DNA from 2 places in the Bacillus sp. ISL-75 genome. Region 1 is predicted to be linked to the other one. Evidence: a T-box and tRNA genes for the amino acid it is inferred to sense, from the RefSeq annotation. Region 1 holds a T-box; the other holds one or more tRNA genes.

Region 1 (3,795 bases):
AAGCCCAAAAGGAATATAATCCTTTCGGGCTTTGAATGGAGTTTATCTACTACTGTTAATTTCTTTAATGAACTGTTCAATTGTTTCTTGTATACTCATCACACCAAGGTTTCCCTCTTTTCGCTTTCTTAACGCCAAGGATTGGTTCTCCATCTCTTTATCACCGATAACAAGCATGTAAGGAATCTTTTGTTTTTCAGCTTCTCTAATCTTCAATCCCATCTTCTCAGCCCTATAATCGACTTCCACACGCAATCCTGCTGATTCCAATTGGGATTTCACTTCATTTGCAAAAACTGCGTGTGAATCAGAAATAGGTATTATTTTTGCTTGAACAGGTGCCAGCCAAAGTGGAAACTCCCCAGCAAAATGTTCAATTAAAATTGCCATAAAACGCTCTACGGAACCATAGATGGCTCTATGAATCAAAACGGGAAGATGAAGTTTATTATCTTCACCTACATAAGCACAATTAAACTTTTGAGGCATTTGAAAATCCAATTGGACTGTACCACATTGCCAGCTTCTTCCAAGTGAATCTAAAATATGAAAATCTATTTTCGGACCATAAAATGCCCCATCACCAGGATTAATCTGGTAATTAACTCCTTTACTCTTCAAAACAGATTCCAACGCTAATTCAGCTTTACCCCAGATTTCTTCGGAACCCATGTACTCTTCTGGTCTCGTAGAAAGCTCTACTTTATATTCAAAACCAAAGTGGGAGTAAAACTCATCTACTAACTCAAGAACTTTATCAATTTCGGACTCAATCTGGTCAACTCGAACAAATAAATGTGCATCGTCTTGAGTAAAGGAACGCACTCTTAAAAGTCCATTTAAAGAACCCGAAAGTTCATGTCTGTGAACTAATCCAAGTTCTGCAAAACGGATAGGTAATTCTCGATAGCTTCTTCGTTTGCTGTTGAAAATTAATATAGCACCAGGACAGTTCATTGGCTTAATGGCATAATTTTGTTCATCCACATTGGAAAAATACATATTTTCATGATAATGATCCCAATGACCTGATTGTTCCCAAAGTTCCTGTTTCAACATAATGGGTGTTTTAATTTCTTGATAGCCTGCCTTTTTGTGTTTCTTTCTCCATAAATTTTCAAGTTCATTCCGAATCACCAATCCATTTGGTAAGAAAAAAGGCATTCCTGGAGCCTCATCCATTGAAGTGAACAGTTCTAACTCTTGACCTAGCTTTCGATGATTTCTTTTTTCTGCTTCCAGTTGATTAGACATTTTTATTCCTCCTGATTTTAAGTTGTATTAAAAAAGACCACACTCATCCCAATAATAGGGACGAGTGTGGTCGTGATTCCACCCTGATTCCATAAAACACAATTAAGAATGCTTTATGCTCAAAAAGATAACGGATTTACCGATTATAGATACTTTGAATGATACATTTCCCTATAATAGCTCCAAGGTGGTAAATCATTCACTTTTCTTCAGGGCTTCCAGCCAATGACCCTGTTCTCTGATAAGAAAACGAAGAATGATTCATGTCCTTTTCAACTCCTAACTATTTAATTTTGTATAAAAAAAGACCACACTCAACCCAATAATAGGGACGAGTGTGGTCGTGATTCCACCCTGATTCCATAAAACACAATTAAGAATGCTTTATGCTCAAAAAAGATAACGGATTTACCGATTATAGATACTTTGAATATACATTTCCCTATAATAGCTCCAAGGTGGTAAATCATTCACTTTTCTTCAGGGCTTCCAGCCAATGACCCTGTTCTCTGATAAGAAAACGAAGAATGATTCATGTCCTTTTCAACGCCTAACTATTTAATTTTGTATAAAAAAAAAGACCACACTCATCCCAATAATAGGGACGAGTGTGGTCGTGATTCCACCCTGATTCCATAAAACACAATTAAGAATGCTTTATGCTCAAAAAAGATAACGGATTTACCGATTATAGATACTTTGAATGATACATTTCCCTATAATAGCTCCAAGGTGGTAAATCATTCGTTTTTCTTCAGGGCTTTCAGCCAATGACCCTGTTCTCTATCAAGAAAATGTACCAATGATTCATGTCCTTATCATAGCCTAATTAGATTTGTGATTTATTCTTGTTGAAAACTATAATACACATATTTAAAAATGTCAAGTATTGTATTACAAGATACAATGACCGAATATAAATTCTAATAACTAGGGTATCAGTTGAATTAGAATTATACCAGGTAGGAATTTGTGTGAGAAGTGTTGAATGTCTTGTGAATAGTTTCACTTAAACTACCGGGTGCGATTGTTCAATAAGAGCAATCGCTTTCCTCGTTCCGCTAACGTGGCAGGTTTGTGAAATAAAGTTTTATAAAAGTATCTGGATAAGTGGGTAAAAAAGCACACACCATAAATAAGTAATCAATACCGACCAGTATTCCAGTGACAGTAACTAGACTAAATTGTCGTATCCCTAAATAAGAAAAGGCGACACTCTTATTGAAATATCAGCCATAAACTTTAATTATTCGGTGTCTTTTGTTTGGGATAGTTTTTGTTTATCGGTAGTTCCAGGTGGTTGTTCTAGCCATTTGTTATCAATCATGATGTTAACTCCGTCCTTAGCATACTGAGCGACTTCTAGCGATAAGCGTTCATAATTTAGAAAAAGGTCTGTTCTTTGACTTGCCACCGCTCCAGTTGCGTAATTTCCTGAACCAGTCGCACTTAACAATGCCATATGAGACATGGCTAGTTTGTCTGAGAATGGCGGTGTAGTTGAATTTGTTATAGCAACATCTGGTGAAACTGGTGGTTGTATATCATTGTCGAGTAGAGTTGCAGAAAAAATCTGCATATGCTTTTTTGAAATATCGTTACCTCTTAACATCCACTTTTGTATATTTTTTCTCGGTGATGTTTGAGCAAAACTAATAGAAAGATGACTACCTATTAAATTGGTTTGAATGTTCATATAAAGATGAGATATTTCAACTGTGTTTAAAGGGCGTTGCTTATTGAAAAGAGAAAAACCACTTAAATAACTTTTGCTATCTACGTAATCAGTCTTTGTTGGGTATGCAATATACGGTGCTCTTACAAACAATCCTTTAGAAAGTGCGACATCTGAACTTCTGTCGAATAAAATTGACGTTTCTTTTAGTCCTTCCATAAAATAACCCCTTACATCTTTTCTTGCACTCATGGAAACGAGTCCACTATAAGCAAGTAAACCAACCTTTGCCATGTGGTTTATGTAAGTCAGCATAAATGAATCAGTATATAGGCGAGGAGCATTTAAATTGACATCTTCGTTAGTAAATCCTGTTGGTAATGGCAATTGTTCTTCTTCGAAAAGATGAGTTAGTTTTTCTATATGAGAAACTGTAAGGTCATATGCAAACTGTATAATAGGCTTTATCTCTGCGTCTTCAACATGTACTAGAAAATAACCAAGAATGCACTTAGCCACACTATCGTTCATATAGCCAGTCCAAGTACAAGCGATTTCTGATGATGTTAGGTTGATCATATTCCGTACCCCCTCCAAAGATATATATATTGGTATATTCTTTCCGAATAAACTTGTTTTTATGTAGCCTAAGATGACCTTGATAGTGTGGTAATCCAGTCATAAAATGCAAATAAGACGACCAATCCGCAAGTCAGCCGTGCATCGAATACTTACCTACTGTAAACTACCGCTTGGAATTCCAATTTTGCTTAAGATACAACGCAAAAAGCATTAACTCTTTGACGTAATCAGGTGGTTTAACGCCGAATATAACTTCTAAAAAGATTTTAATTCTTCATCCTGAC
Region 2 (14,290 bases), on a different contig from region 1:
CGCAGAGCACCTAATGCGCTACCTGTTATTAAATCATGAGAACTCAGGCTTTAGCGAATGGGCATTATTAAGCGTGGTTGCCTTATTCCGGAGCTACTTCGTTGTAGGACTATATAGTTCCATAACTGTTTCGGAACAAAAAAAACGAATGCAAGAAATGCTCGAAGTTGGATCGGAATTATATTCGGAAACTCTCTACCTTCAGAAATCAATGAATCATATTGAACAAATCACGGCATCTTGCCATGATTTATATCGAAAATTAAAGAAGAGCAATCAGGGCGAGCTAAGCGTGCAAGCATTGCTCATTGCTCAAGAAATACATGAAGTGAAAAAGGATTCACAGCGGATACTTTCAGGTCTGTCCAAGATAACGATTCAAAAAAGTAATGATGATCTTTTTCTTTCTGATGTGCTAGGATTGGTGGTTACAGCAAATGAAAAATATAGTGAAATGTTAGACAAAAAAATCTCGTTTAATCTGACAATTTCTACTGATTTTTATACCCATCAAAAAATCCAATTACTGGCATTATTGAATAATCTGACCGCTAACGCTGTTGAGGCCATTTCGGAAAAAGGAAAAATCGATATAGATATCTTCGAGGAACTAGCGTTTATTTCTTTCACTATAAAAGATTCTGGAAATGGAATTCCCGAAGAGGACCTATCAATCATCTTTGAACCTGGCTATACAACAAAATTTAATAATCATGGGGTTGGTGCAACAGGGATTGGTCTATCTCATGTACATGAAATTGTTCATACTCTTCAAGGCCAAATTGAAGTAGAATCACAAGATGAAGGTACTACTTTTCGAATCAAAATTCCTACCGATAACATAAGAAAGAAAGGTGAATAAAACTGAGATATTTTATAGTAGACGACGATACAGCAAGTCGTAGAATGCTAAAGAAAATCATTTCAGAGAGCAAGCTAGGAGATGTAGTCGGTGAATCAGAATCTGGCGCCCATTCGCTTCCGCTCATTCTTTCGATCCGTCCAGATGTTGTCTTAATCGACTTTTTAATGCCTAATCTCGACGGAATTGAAACAATTGAACAATTGAGGATTCAAGGATTTCAAGGACAATTCATCATGATTTCTCAAATCGAAAATAAAGAAATTGTCGGTGAAGCTTATGAAAAGGGTGTTGAGTTCTTTATTCATAAACCAATCAACCGATTAGAAGTACAAAGCATTCTGAAAAAAACAGTAGGACAATATCGCCTTAGACAATCGTTAATGACTATTCGGGAATCCCTGGCATACATGGAATCAGACAAGTTTACGCAAAAACAACGAAGTGTGAAAGAAATCGTATATTCCATATTAAATGATATGGGGATTATCGGAGAGTCAGGAAGTGGGGATATGGTATTGATGATGGAATTTTTAATAAATCGCAAAGATTCCACTGCACTATTGCCCCCTCTCAAGGATTTATACGAAGCTATTTCCAGTACGAATAAAGCAGACATCCTGGATATTAAAAAAGAAACGAAATCGATTGAACAGCGTATCCGCAGAGCCATTATAGCAGCACTTAACAACTTGGCTTCATTAGGAACATTGGATTATACCAACCCCACTTTTGAATATTATGCACCCCGTTATTTCGATTTTCAAGAAATACGGGTACGAATGAAAGAATTGAATCAAATTAGCAATGAAGCAACGAAAGTAAAAATTAATATTAAAAAGTTCCTCCAAGTTTTGTTCCTTGATTCAGTAGAAAAATACTCTCAAACTTCATAAAAGAAACGATTTATTTCCCCAGATCTTTAGCTAAGTTCTGGGATTTTTTCTGTCGATTCAAAATAACGTAAATATTTTAAAATTAGTTATGTAGGATTTTGTAGGATTTAATAATCTCCTTATATGATTAACTTACATTTTAAAATTCACAGAAAAACTAGTAAGCGTTTACACACTATATTTTAAGGAGGATATTGGATGAAAAAATTTAAGTTCGGCTTAGCTTATCAAATTCTTGTTGGATTGATTTTGGGGATTATTGTCGGAGCCATTTTTTACGGAAATCCTGCAGTTGCAACCTATTTACAGCCCATTGGTGACATCTTTATTCGAATGATAAAAATGATTGTGGTTCCCATTGTTATTTCAACACTAATCCTTGGTGTTGCCGGAACCGGGGATATGAAAAAGTTAGGTAAACTCGGTGGGAAAACCATTCTTTACTTTGAAATTGTTACATCGATCGCTATTATAATAGGTTTGCTTGCAGCGAATATTTTTAAGCCAGGTGTAGGTGTGGATATGACCAAACTGGCTAAAGGCGATATACAAACATATGTAGACTCAACAAGTGAAGCAACAAGTCATAGTTTTATGGATACATTTGTCAATATTGTTCCGAAAAATATCTTCGAATCTATAGCAAATGGGGACATGCTTCCTATCATTTTCTTTTCCGTTATGTTTGGGTTAGGAATTGCCGCAATCGGTGAAAAAGGAAAACCAGTTCTTGCATTCTTCCAAGGTACGGCCGATGCCATGTTTTGGGTAACAAATCGGATTATGAAATTTGCACCATTTGGCGTTTTTGCCCTTATAGGTGTAACGGTTTCAAAATTTGGAGTAGCGTCCTTAATTCCACTTGGAAAATTAGTCATTTGTGTTTATGCCGCAATGTTCTTTTTTATTGTTGCTGTGTTAGGTGTTATAGCAAAGATATGTGGGACCAGCATTCTTCATCTTACAAAGATATTAAAGGACGAAATCATTTTAGCTTTTTCAACGGCCAGTTCAGAAAGCGTCTTGCCAAAAGTGATGGAAAAAATGGAGAAATACGGGTGTCCGAAAGATGTTGTTTCCTTTGTTATTCCAACAGGTTATTCATTTAACTTAGATGGTTCTACCCTCTATCAAGCGCTAGCAGCAATTTTCATTGCTCAAATGTATGGAATCGATTTAAGTATTTCTCAACAAATTTCTTTAATGTTAGTATTAATGGTTACATCCAAAGGAATTGCAGGTGTACCGGGTGTTTCTTTTGTGGTTCTATTAGCAACTTTAGGAACAGTAGGCATTCCACTAGAAGGCCTCGCATTTATAGCGGGTATCGATAGACTTCTAGATATGGCTCGTACCGTTGTTAATGTATTCGGTAACTCATTAGCAGCAATCGTTATGTCTAAGTGGGAAGGACGATTTGATTCAAAGAAAGGTAAAGAATACATCACTTCCATTGATAAAGCTGCATAAGATGGTAAACACAAAAAGGCGATGACACTCAGTCATCGCCTTTCATTTGTATTAATAATCGAACTTTTTATTATTTATTAGTGGTTTCCTTCAAACGGCTATGGTTGTCTTCGATTGATTTAGTACTTGGTCCTCCGTGTGTTAAAATTCGATTCACTCGATGTTTCACAAGCCAATCAATAGCTTCAAACTGATATTCATTTTTTACCTGATCAAACGCCATGTGAAAGGTTACATCCAGCCCTTTCGCAGATTCTAGCAGTTTGAGCGGGCATCCTCATCAATCCAATCAGAATCATTTAAGCAGCCAATCACCACTCCATCTGTCCCTAACTGCTTGAAATGGGCAATATCATTTTGCATAATCTTAATTTCTTCTTTAGTTTTGGATTCACTTAAGAAATCCGTATCTTCTGCTATCCCCCTGTCATCTTTACCAATTCCACAAAGCTTAATGTAAAGTAACTTGTAGCAATAGCAAAAAACGACTGGTGCCTGACACCAGTCGTTTTTGTTAAGCGAATAATTTCGATTCTTCTGCTTGGAAAAAGCTCTTCATTGCATGAAATACATCTGCTTTTTGCTTAAGAATATAGTGGCGAAATTGATCATCTTTAATGTTCTTATAAGCCGACATTAAGGTCGAATGACGGTTGTATTGATTTACTTCACCATATCCGAACATATTTGACACCTTCATTAACTCTTCAACTAGCTTCACGCAGCGGGCGTTATCTGATGTGAGATTATCACCGTCAGAGAAGTGGAATGGATAAATGTTGAACTTACGTGGATTGTATTTTGCATCAATGATCTCTAATGCTTTGCGGTATGCAGATGAGCAAATCGTCCCTCCGCTTTCACCTTTAGAGAAGAAATCCTCTTCAGTAACTACTTTAGCCTCGGTATGATGGGCAATAAATTCAATTTCCACTGTTTCATATTTCGTCCTTAAGAAGCGTGTCATCCAGAAGAAAAAGCTGCGAGCCATGTATTTCTCCCATATCCCCATTGATCCACTCGTATCCATCATTGCGATAACAACCGCTTTTGAATCCGGTTTAACTACTTCATTCCAGGTCTTAAATTTTAAATCATCCTTGTAGATCGGGTGGAAAGCTGGTTTTCCACTCATAGCATTCCTTTTGAAAGCTGACATCATTGTGCGTTTCTTATCAATATTACCCATTAATCCTGTTTTTCGTATATCGTTGAATTCAATATTTTCAACGAGATGCTCTTCCTGTTCTTTTCTCTTTAAATTTGGAAGCTCTAATTGTTTAAATAAAGCTTCCTCAAGCTCCATTAATGATACTTCTGCCTCAAAATAATCTTCGCCTGCTTGGTCTCCCGCTCCTTGGCCTTTACCTGGTCCCTTTTGGCCGCTAGAACCGTCACGTGCAACGACATCACCTACTTGACTGTCACCATCACCTTGGCCCACGTGTTTGTTTTTGTCATAATTATAACGAATTTTATATTCGTCCAATGAACGAATCGGAATTTTTACTACATCTCGACCATTAGACATAATTATGCTCTCTTCTGTAATTAAGTCTGGAAGATTGTTGCGAATTGCCTCCTGGACTTTTTCCTGATGCCTCTGCTGATCATCGTGGCCTTTACGATGGAGGGACCAATCTTCTCTTGAAATGACATATTGATGGTTGTTAACTGACAATGTAAACCCCTCCTTATTAATTTATTAGTTTCCAAAATGCACAAATTTTTATCAAATTCATAATATAACTCGAATGAAAAAATTAAGATAAATATGGATTACTTTATCCTATGCAGAAAAATAGAATAATTTACAAATTATTTTGACAATTGTGCTTTTGCCTACTAAATTGGACAAATTATCCATGTGGATGCACCGGGATTTCTCCTTATCATCATAAGGAAAAAAATAGACTGACAGATTACCTTCTGCCAGTCCTAGCTATTTTAATCCACTTATCTATTTAATAGACTACCAACATAACGCAGCAATTCATTAGCTGATGTTGTATTATAGCCATGCTCATCAACCAACCTGGCCACCACGTTATTAATCTTTTTCAATTGCTGTTCATCAGGTGTTTTCGATGAAGTGGTGATTTTTACTACATCCTTTAAATCTGCAAACAATTTCTTTTGAATGGCTTCACGCAGGCGGTCATGAGAGTTATAGTCAAAACGTTTGCCTTTTCTTGCAAAAGCAGAAATTCTTATTAGTACTTCTTCCCTGAAAGCCTTTTTCGCATTTTCAGAGATGCCGATTTGTTCTTCAATGGAACGCATGAGCTTTTCATCTGGATTGATTTCTTCTCCAGTAAGTGGATCGCGAAGCTTCGATTTGTTGCAATAAGCTTCAACATTGTCAAGGTAATTATCCATTAACGTTTTAGCTGACTCTTCGTATGAATAAACAAATGCTTTTTGGACTTCCTTCTTGGCAATATTATCATATTCTTTACGGGCTAATGAGATATAATTCATATAACGTTCACGTAACTCTGTTGTGATGGACGGGTGTTGATCAAGCCCATCTTTTAATGATCTTAATACATCAAGTGCATTAATTGAAGGTATTTCTTTACGAATGATTGTAGATGAGATCCGGTTAATCACGTAACGAGGATCAATACCACTCATACCTTCATCTGGATATTCCTTCTTAAGTTCATCCACATCCGCCGTATTAAAGCCCTCTACATTTTCTCCATCATAAAGACGCATTTTCTTAAGTAAATCAATATCGCCTTTTTTCGGTTCCTTTAAGCGAGTAAGGATGGTAAACATCGCTGCTACCTTTAACGTATGTGGTGCAATGTGAACATCAGAAACATCACTCTCATTAATCATCTTTTCATAAATTCTCTCTTCTTGTGACACCTTCAAGTTATAAGGAATAGGCATAACAATAATCCTTGAGTGGAGTGCTTCATTTTTCTTATTGGAGATAAAGGAACGATACTCCGTTTCGTTCGTGTGTGCTACGATTAGCTCATCAGCACTAATTAAGGCAAACCGGCCTGCTTTGAAATTCCCCTCTTGAGTTAGAGACAACAAGTGCCAAAGGAATTTCTCATCACACTTTAACATCTCCTGGAATTCCATCATTCCACGGTTCGCCTTATTAAGCTCACCATCGAAGCGATAGGCACGTGGATCTGATTCGGAACCAAATTCCGCAATGGTTGAAAAATCAATACTTCCTGTTAAATCGGCAATATCCTGTGATTTCGGATCGGATGGGCTAAATGTTCCGATTCCGGTTCGCTTATCTTCGGAGAAGAAGATTCTTTCTACTAAAACATCTTCGATTCGTCCACCATACTCCTGTTCTAGACGCATCATATTCAATGGAGAAAGATTACCTTCGATGCGAATTCCATACTCATCATGGAAATCCTTGCGTAAATGATGTGGAATTAAATGAAGTGGATCTTCATGCATTGGGCATCCTTTAATGGCAAACACAGAGCCTCTATCCGTGAGAGAGTAAGCTTCAAGTCCCCTTTTTAGCATGGTAACAAGAGTTGACTTCCCTCCACTTACAGGACCCATTAATAACAAAATACGCTTCCTTACATCCAGCCTTTTTGCTGCCGGATGGAAGTATTCTTCAACAAGCCGTTCCAGCGATTCCTCTAAACCAAATAATTGATTGCTAAAGAATTCATACTTTTTCGTCCCTTTTTCTTCAGTAATTCCTGCATCCTTAAGCATATTATAAACTCGTGAATGTGCCGACTGTGCAACCCATGGCTTCTCTTTCAACAACTGTAAATAATCTGCGAATGACCCTTCCCACCGTAGCTTTTCTTCTTCTTCGCGATACATCTCGATTTTTTTTAGAATATCCATAAGGCCCTCCCCCTGTAGGTTAATCAGAGACGATTAATATACTCTATGCTGATAAGCTTTTGAACATGCGTACCATTCCAAGTAGCGTCTATCTTTTTTGTATTAATAAAAAGAATCTCCCTCTTTTCATTTTTATAAGATAGGCTATAATAAAACTATATGTGTGATAAAAATGAAAAATGTATGACGAAGGAGGATTACATAAATATGAACACTTTCATCGTTTGTTTAGTAATGGTCACGTTTTTAGCGGCAATCTTCACATCAGGTTATAATGACAAACCAGGTTCTTCAAAATAAAAAAACTGCCAATCGGCAGTTTTTTTATTTAAGATTAAGTTTATTTTTTTGAACAAACTCCTTCATATACATTCTACTCTTCCTATCAAGCATAGTAGCTATTTGGTCAGTCCAGCGGTCCTTTCTTTTCCCATTGGTCCGCTCTTCATAGTAACACGAAATCAAATCATCATATTTTTGCAGTTCACTTAGATAAACTTCAGTGCTTTGTTGATATTCATCTTCATGGTAAACATGTTCATACGGGAGCCTAGGTTTTTTGTCTGTCAATTTGGTTGGTACTCCAACAGCTAGCCCGAACAAAGGAATAACCCGCTCAGGTGTTTTTAAAAGCTTTTTAACTTCTTCTAGGTTGTTGCGAATTCCACCTATGTAGCATATTCCTAACCCAAGCGATTCCGCTGCAATCGCTGCATTTTGTGCAGCTAAAGAAGCATCTATTAGAGCAACCATGAACTTTTCAGTACTTTCGATAGATGGAGTAACATCTTTTTGTTCCTTCTCCCCAATAATGGTGTGACGATAAAGATCGGCGCAAAAAACAAAAAAGTGACCATTTTTTTCAACATATTCTTGGTTACCAGCAATCTCAGCTAATTTTTTCTTTTTCTCTTTGTCCTTAACACCAATAATAGAGTAGGCTTGAATAAAACTTGATGTTGCCGCTGCTTGGGCACTAGTAACAATCGTTTTGATTTGTTCATCTGTTAATGGCTTGTCCTCAAAATGACGAAGGGAGCGATGATTAAGAATTGTTTTGATAACTTCATTCATGACAAACTTCCTTTCATTTCATCAAAAGGAGGCCCGATAGGACCTCCTTTTATTATTTTAGATGTGCATAGTTTTGCTGACGAAGTGCTTCATAAATAAGAATGGCAGCTGTATTGGATAAATTTAAGGAACGGATATTTTCATTCATAGGGATCCGCAAACTGACGTCTTTGTTATTTTCAATAACATCTTTCGGAAGTCCTGTCGTTTCCCGTCCAAAGATAAAATAGTAATCTTTGCTTGAATTACTATAATCAAAGCTGCTAAAAGGCTTTTGACCAAATTTTGTGATATAAAAAAAATCACCGCCAGCATTCTTTTCATAAAAGTCATCAAGTGAATCATAGTAGACAATATTAACGTGTTGCCAATAATCCAAACCTGCTCTTTTTAACATTTTGTCATCGGTCGAAAAACCTAATGGACGGATTAAATGTAAATTGGTATCTGTTCCGGCGCATGTTCTTGCTATATTTCCTGTATTAGAAGGAATCTGTGGTTGATATAATACTACATTTATTGACACGTTTCTCACCTCGATAAAAAACTCTACATGCCATTATACCACTATGATTTATCCTTTCAATAATGATGCATTTTTAACCCAGAATCGTATAAAACTTATATTTTATTTTAGGTGTGTAGGCAGATGAATCTTCATATGCCCAATACCTCATTCGGCTATTATAGGTATGGGCGTTCACTAACGGCATTCCATGTGCATCCTTACCCGTAACAATTGTATTATGATTAAATCGTCCATCCCCTTCAAAATCGTAACAAATAACATCACCTAATAATAATTGATCAGGACTGTTGACTTCCCGTGCCCGTAAACCACTTTTAGAATGTGCAAAATAAAGCTTAAATGAGTGTGCCACCGCCCAGCTGTAGCTCCAATTCTTATTTTGGAGCCACCACCCTGTGCTCCGATTTGGATAGCCTCTCATCGGCGCTTCGCCCGTATGGAGGCATTGTGAAATAAAGTTGGTGCAATCATTCTCAAATTTTTTGTAGGCAGGATTGTAGCTATTCCACCAGCGTTCCGCATATTGTACAGCTTTTAAGCGGTTGTATTGAAAGCTTAATCGTTCATCACTATCCTCAAAGCTCTGTGTAATTGGTACTTGATAAGGCTCTTGATGATCATAAGGGTTGATTTCCTCATCCATCACTAAAGCCTCTTTATAAAACTTAGCTAATCTTTCTTCGACTTCTTCCTCCATGTAAAGAATACCTTTTTGCTTAATTAAATATTGATAATGAGCATGATATTTTACGGTTTGAAATTCATCCTCTTCATTTCTTTCTATTATTCTGCCGGCTGCTTTTACTTTGACAATTTCTGCAGCCCTTTTTGACAATGCACTTTGTTTTATTTCAGCCTTTGGAAAAAATACTTTATGTGTTCTTTTATCGGAGACAAATTGATTTACTCTTTTATCAAATAAATCTTGTATCAAATGAAGCATATTTCTCACCCCTTTCTCTCATACATATGAGAGAAGACAGGATTTCAATCAAAAAAAATGAGCGAACCCTTGAGTTCACTCATTTTTACCTATAATAACTTAAACCTTTTTCTATTTCATTTTGTACTTCCAGATCGGTTTCAAGCTCTTGAGCTTTTTTTAAGGCAGCAAAAGCAGTTTCACCGCCAATTTTCCCAAGTGCCCAGGCAGCTGTTCCTCTTGATACTGGGCTTCCCTCAGTTTCTAATACATCCACTAATTCGGGAATTGCTGTTATATCCTTAAAATGGGCAAGCGCAATAATCGCATTCCGTTGAATCGGCTTTTTCCCTCGCCATGAACCAGCAACGTAACCAAATTTAGCTTTAAATTCCCGATTGCTTAATTTTAAGATTGGCTTTAGTAACGGTTTGGCAATATCAGAATCCGCTTCAAGTTCCTCATGGAAATGAAAATTCTTCCCTTTGTTAACCGGACATGCTGTTTGGCAGGAATCACAGCCATAGACACGGTTACCAATTTTGTCTCTAAACTCATCTGGGATAAATGTTTTTGTTTGTGTTAAATAAGAAATACAGCGCTGTGCATTAATTTGTCCACCTTGTACAAGGGCCCCTGTTGGACAAGCATCCAAACACTTTGTGCATGACCCGCATTGGTCTTCAATGGGTGTATCTGGTTCAAAAGGGATACTGGTAATCATTTCCCCTAGATAAACATATGATCCGAACTCCGGTGTAATAATGGAACAATTTTTTCCGCTCCAACCAATTCCAGCACGCTCGGCAACAGCGCGGTCTGAGAGTTCTCCAGTGTCAACCATCGATTTTAACCTAGCTTCTGGCATTTTTGCAGAGATAAACTCCTCAAGTTTGTGTAGCCGGTCCTTGAGAACATGATGATAGTCGAAACCCCAAGAGGCCCTGCTGAAAATCCCTCTTCTCTCACCCTTTTTACTCTCAACACGGTTATTCATTTTGGAAGGGTAAGCTATGGCAATGGAAATGATCGAACGAGGTTCCTCTAGTAATAATGAAGGGGTCACTCTTTTCTCTATATCTGGTTCTTCAAATCCTGATTGGTATTTGAGTTCCTGTTGCCTTATTAACCGGTTTTTCAATTCAGTGAACGTGTCTGCGGTAGTGAAACCAATTTTATCGATTCCAATTTCTTTACTATAGGCGATGAGTTCTTCCTTTAAGTTTAGGACATCCATTTGATCCCCACCTTCCCTAGAAGTCATTTATTTTAATCATTGGCTTGTTATATTATTAGATACGCATCTATTTATGATAAACTATTTTCAATGAATTTTGGAGGTGGAATGGTTGGAAATTCAACTCTCACAGGAATTATTTGAGCAATTACCTAACTTTAAGCTGGGGATAATTGAATATAAAGATATTATGGTCGGGGAATCGCAGCAAATGATAAAAGGAAGACTCCAGCTTTTCCAAGAATCTATTTATTTTGATTTAGAAAATAAAAATGTTACTGAACTCTCTGGCATTCAGGAATGGCGTACTATTTTTAAAAAGATCGGTAAAGACCCGAACAGGTATCGACCCTCAGTAGAGGCGTTATACAGGAGAATACAAAAACAAAATTACCTTACTTCCGTTCAGAGTGCGATTGATATAAATAATTTTTTCTCTTTACAATATCAAGTACCAATCGGAATATATGACCTGGATCTCATAAAGGGACGGGTGAGCATTCGGTTGGGAGCGGTGGGTGAGGAATATAACGGATTGAATGGGCGAATAAATTCTTTAAATCGTCTAATTGTATCTTGTGATGAACAGGGGCCATTTGGAAGTCCATTCGTCGATTCTGATAGAGCACCAGTAACTTTTGATACTAAAAATGCCCTGCAAATTATTTATTTGAGGCCTTCAACCGACATTGAAAACGCGATGAAACTAACAGAATCTTTAATGAACATGTTTACAAAATTACATGGAGGAGAAGCTTCCTTCCAAATCCTTAGGTGTCCATAGGGCATCTTTTTCTTTGTATAGAAAAAAACGCAATGCATCGTTCTCTTATGTAACGATACACTGCGTTAGTTAATATGTATGGAGCGGGTGATGGGAATCGAACCCACTACATCAGCTTGGAAGGCTGAGGTTTTACCAGTAAACTACACCCGCATTAATATGTGACAATTTTTTGAATCATCAACTGACCTTTTCTATATTACACACTATTTTTAGTATCGTCAAGGGAAAAATGCAAATTTTGTCGAATTTATTTAAGAGTGGTGCATTATTTTGGGAAAGAAACAAGAATTTTAGTTTGACAGTCTTCATAAAAGATTATGGAGATTATGGATTATACCATTAGTGTGTTTTCGTCAATAATGATGTAATTATAAAGGAGATGCTCATTAAAATTGATATTTTGTGTAAAATTACACTTAATTATCTGGAATTTTTTGATTGATTTAACGATTTACTATTCAATGGGCGAATTTTTGAGTTTTATGAGCGAATCTTGGTTTTTAATGTGCGAATTTCGAACTTTTATGGGCGATTCTAGTGTTTTTATGGGCGAATTTTATGAGCAACAATCTTTTAGAAAAGAACAAAATAAAATTTAGTCAAAAAAAAGTTGCTCATATTTTTATGAGCAACTTTCTTATTAAAACAAATTGATACCGGTGATCGGGGTCGAACCGATACTCCTCACGGAACACGATTTTGAGTCGTGCGCGTCTGCCAATTCCGCCACACCGGCGCGTATAAAATTGTTTTGATAAAGCAATGCCGAGGACCGGAATCGAACCGGTACGGTAGTCACCTACCGCAGGATTTTAAGTCCTGTGCGTCTGCCAGTTCCGCCACCCCGGCAAAATCTAATTACCTGTTTTAATCCATACCTAGCAAATGTTTTATGGAGGCGGCAACCGGATTCGAACCGGTGGTAAAGGTTTTGCAGACCTCTGCCTTACCACTTGGCTATGCCGCCATATACATTTGGAGCGGAAGACGGGATTCGAACCCGCGACCCCCACCTTGGCAAGGTGATGTTCTACCACTGAACTACTTCCGCAAATTGGCTGGGCTAGCTGGATTTGAACCAACGCATGTCGCAGTCAAAGTGCGATGCCTTACCGCTTGGCTATAGCCCAATGTTTTAATTAATATTATGGGGCGACTGATGGGAATCGAACCCACGAATGCCTGAACCACAATCAGGTGCGTTAACCACTTCGCCACAATCGCCACAATATAATTGGCAGGGGTAGTAGGAATTGAACCCACACCAAAGGTTTTGGAGACCTTCGTTCTACCTTTAAACTATACCCCTATAAATGGTGGAGGGGGACGGATTCGAACCGCCGAACCCGGAGGGAGCGGATTTACAGTCCGCCGCGTTTAGCCACTTCGCTACCCCTCCACATATTATATTCACTGAGTAATTTCTGGTGCCGGCGAGAGGACTTGAACCCCCAACCTACTGATTACAAGTCAGTTGCTCTACCAATTGAGCTACCCCGGCGTAAAGTTTGGTATATTATTTGATTTATCCACGCTGTCCTAGTTATCGTCATCCTGACCTCAGGAAGTTTATACAAGCAGCAACTCGGTCAGTATGCTGAAGATAATTCAGGAAGCATATTCGGTCGTGCTCTACCAATTGAGCTACCCGGCAAGTTTTTAATATAAATGGTGGCTCAGGACGGAATCGAACCGCCGACACAAGGATTTTCAGTCCTTTGCTCTACCGACTGAGCTACTGAGCCATAATAGTTTGCCAAATGAAAATGGCGGTCTGGACGGGACTCGAACCCGCGACCTCCTGCGTGACAGGCAGGCATTCTAACCAACTGAACTACCAGACCAATTGCGGGGACAGGATTTGAACCTGCGACCTTCGGGTTATGAGCCCGACGAGCTACCGGACTGCTCCCCCCCGCGACAATAATAATAATAATAATAATAATCTAATTTGAAAATATGGTGGAGGATGACGGGCTCGAACCGCCGACCCTCTGCTTGTAAGGCAGATGCTCTCCCAGCTGAGCTAATCCTCCACAAATCAATGGTGACCCCTACGGGACTCGAACCCGTGTTACCTCCGTGAAAGGGAGGTGTCTTAACCGCTTGACCAAGGGGCCATATCTTTTAAAGAAATTATGGCGGAGAGCAAGGGATTTGAACCCTTGAGACAGGGTTACCCGCCTACACGATTTCCAATCGTGCTCCTTCGGCCACTCGGACAGCTCTCCATAATGGCTCCGCAGGTAGGACTCGAACCTACGACCGATCGGTTAACAGCCGATAGCTCTACCACTGAGCTACTGCGGAATAATTAAAATTGTTACCTAATTCTAGCTATGTTACAACCATGTCCCCGCCTCAGTAAGTAACGCAAGAAGCGACTCGGCGTGTACAACTCGCAGCATATTCATGAAGCTTTGCTCGTCTCTACCACTGAGCTACTGCGGAATAATAGTATTACAGCCTGGCAACGTCCTACTCTCACAGGGACGCGTGTCCCAACTACCATCGGCGCTGAGAAGCTTAACTTCCGTGTTCGGTATGGGAACGGGTGTGACCTTCTCGCCATAATTGCCAGACCATTTATTCGACACTATTTTATTATAATGTCTTTTTCATATTTTTCAAGAGGAAAATTATTTTTTTTTCATTCCCTCA

Evidence for each region. A T-box is a leader RNA that pairs with one kind of tRNA and senses whether it is charged. The one in region 1 lies ahead of thrS (threonine--tRNA ligase), so its partner is inferred to be a tRNA-Thr.
Region 2: it has a tRNA-Thr gene. The T-box ahead of thrS (threonine--tRNA ligase) is inferred to sense a tRNA for this amino acid. The anticodon was not compared.

Annotation. Positions count from the first base shown of each region.
Region 1 covers NZ_JAGGQX010000099.1:153-3,947, forward strand. The annotation lists gene thrS (threonine--tRNA ligase) at 43-1,254, opposite strand; T-box leader at 1,308-1,539, opposite strand; T-box leader at 1,579-1,810, opposite strand; T-box leader at 1,852-2,085, opposite strand; gene J7E63_RS29065 (DUF3231 family protein) at 2,501-3,508, opposite strand.
Region 2 covers NZ_JAGGQX010000044.1:5-14,294, reverse strand. The annotation lists gene J7E63_RS18080 (ATP-binding protein) at 1-862, shown strand, start outside; gene J7E63_RS18075 (response regulator) at 865-1,758, shown strand; gene J7E63_RS18070 (cation:dicarboxylate symporter family transporter) at 1,957-3,228, shown strand; gene J7E63_RS29715 (beta/alpha barrel domain-containing protein) at 3,299-3,451, opposite strand; gene yhbH (sporulation protein YhbH) at 3,743-4,909, opposite strand; gene J7E63_RS18055 (PrkA family serine protein kinase) at 5,185-7,080, opposite strand; gene nfsA (oxygen-insensitive NADPH nitroreductase) at 7,405-8,154, opposite strand; gene trmL (tRNA (uridine(34)/cytosine(34)/5-carboxymethylaminomethyluridine(34)-2'-O)-methyltransferase TrmL) at 8,207-8,680, opposite strand; gene J7E63_RS18040 (amidase domain-containing protein) at 8,754-9,626, opposite strand; gene queG (tRNA epoxyqueuosine(34) reductase QueG) at 9,712-10,842, opposite strand; gene J7E63_RS18030 (B3/B4 domain-containing protein) at 10,955-11,626, shown strand; tRNA gene J7E63_RS18025 (tRNA-Gly) at 11,706-11,779, opposite strand; tRNA gene J7E63_RS18020 (tRNA-Leu) at 12,284-12,365, opposite strand; tRNA gene J7E63_RS18015 (tRNA-Leu) at 12,393-12,478, opposite strand; tRNA gene J7E63_RS18010 (tRNA-Cys) at 12,523-12,596, opposite strand; tRNA gene J7E63_RS18005 (tRNA-Gly) at 12,606-12,680, opposite strand; tRNA gene J7E63_RS18000 (tRNA-Gln) at 12,685-12,759, opposite strand; tRNA gene J7E63_RS17995 (tRNA-His) at 12,778-12,853, opposite strand; tRNA gene J7E63_RS17990 (tRNA-Trp) at 12,865-12,938, opposite strand; tRNA gene J7E63_RS17985 (tRNA-Tyr) at 12,944-13,028, opposite strand; tRNA gene J7E63_RS17980 (tRNA-Thr) at 13,055-13,130, opposite strand; tRNA gene J7E63_RS17975 (tRNA-Phe) at 13,299-13,374, opposite strand; tRNA gene J7E63_RS17970 (tRNA-Asp) at 13,397-13,473, opposite strand; tRNA gene J7E63_RS17965 (tRNA-Met) at 13,476-13,549, opposite strand; tRNA gene J7E63_RS17960 (tRNA-Val) at 13,590-13,665, opposite strand; tRNA gene J7E63_RS17955 (tRNA-Glu) at 13,675-13,749, opposite strand; tRNA gene J7E63_RS17950 (tRNA-Ser) at 13,769-13,860, opposite strand; tRNA gene J7E63_RS17945 (tRNA-Asn) at 13,865-13,939, opposite strand; rRNA gene rrf (5S ribosomal RNA) at 14,095-14,211, opposite strand.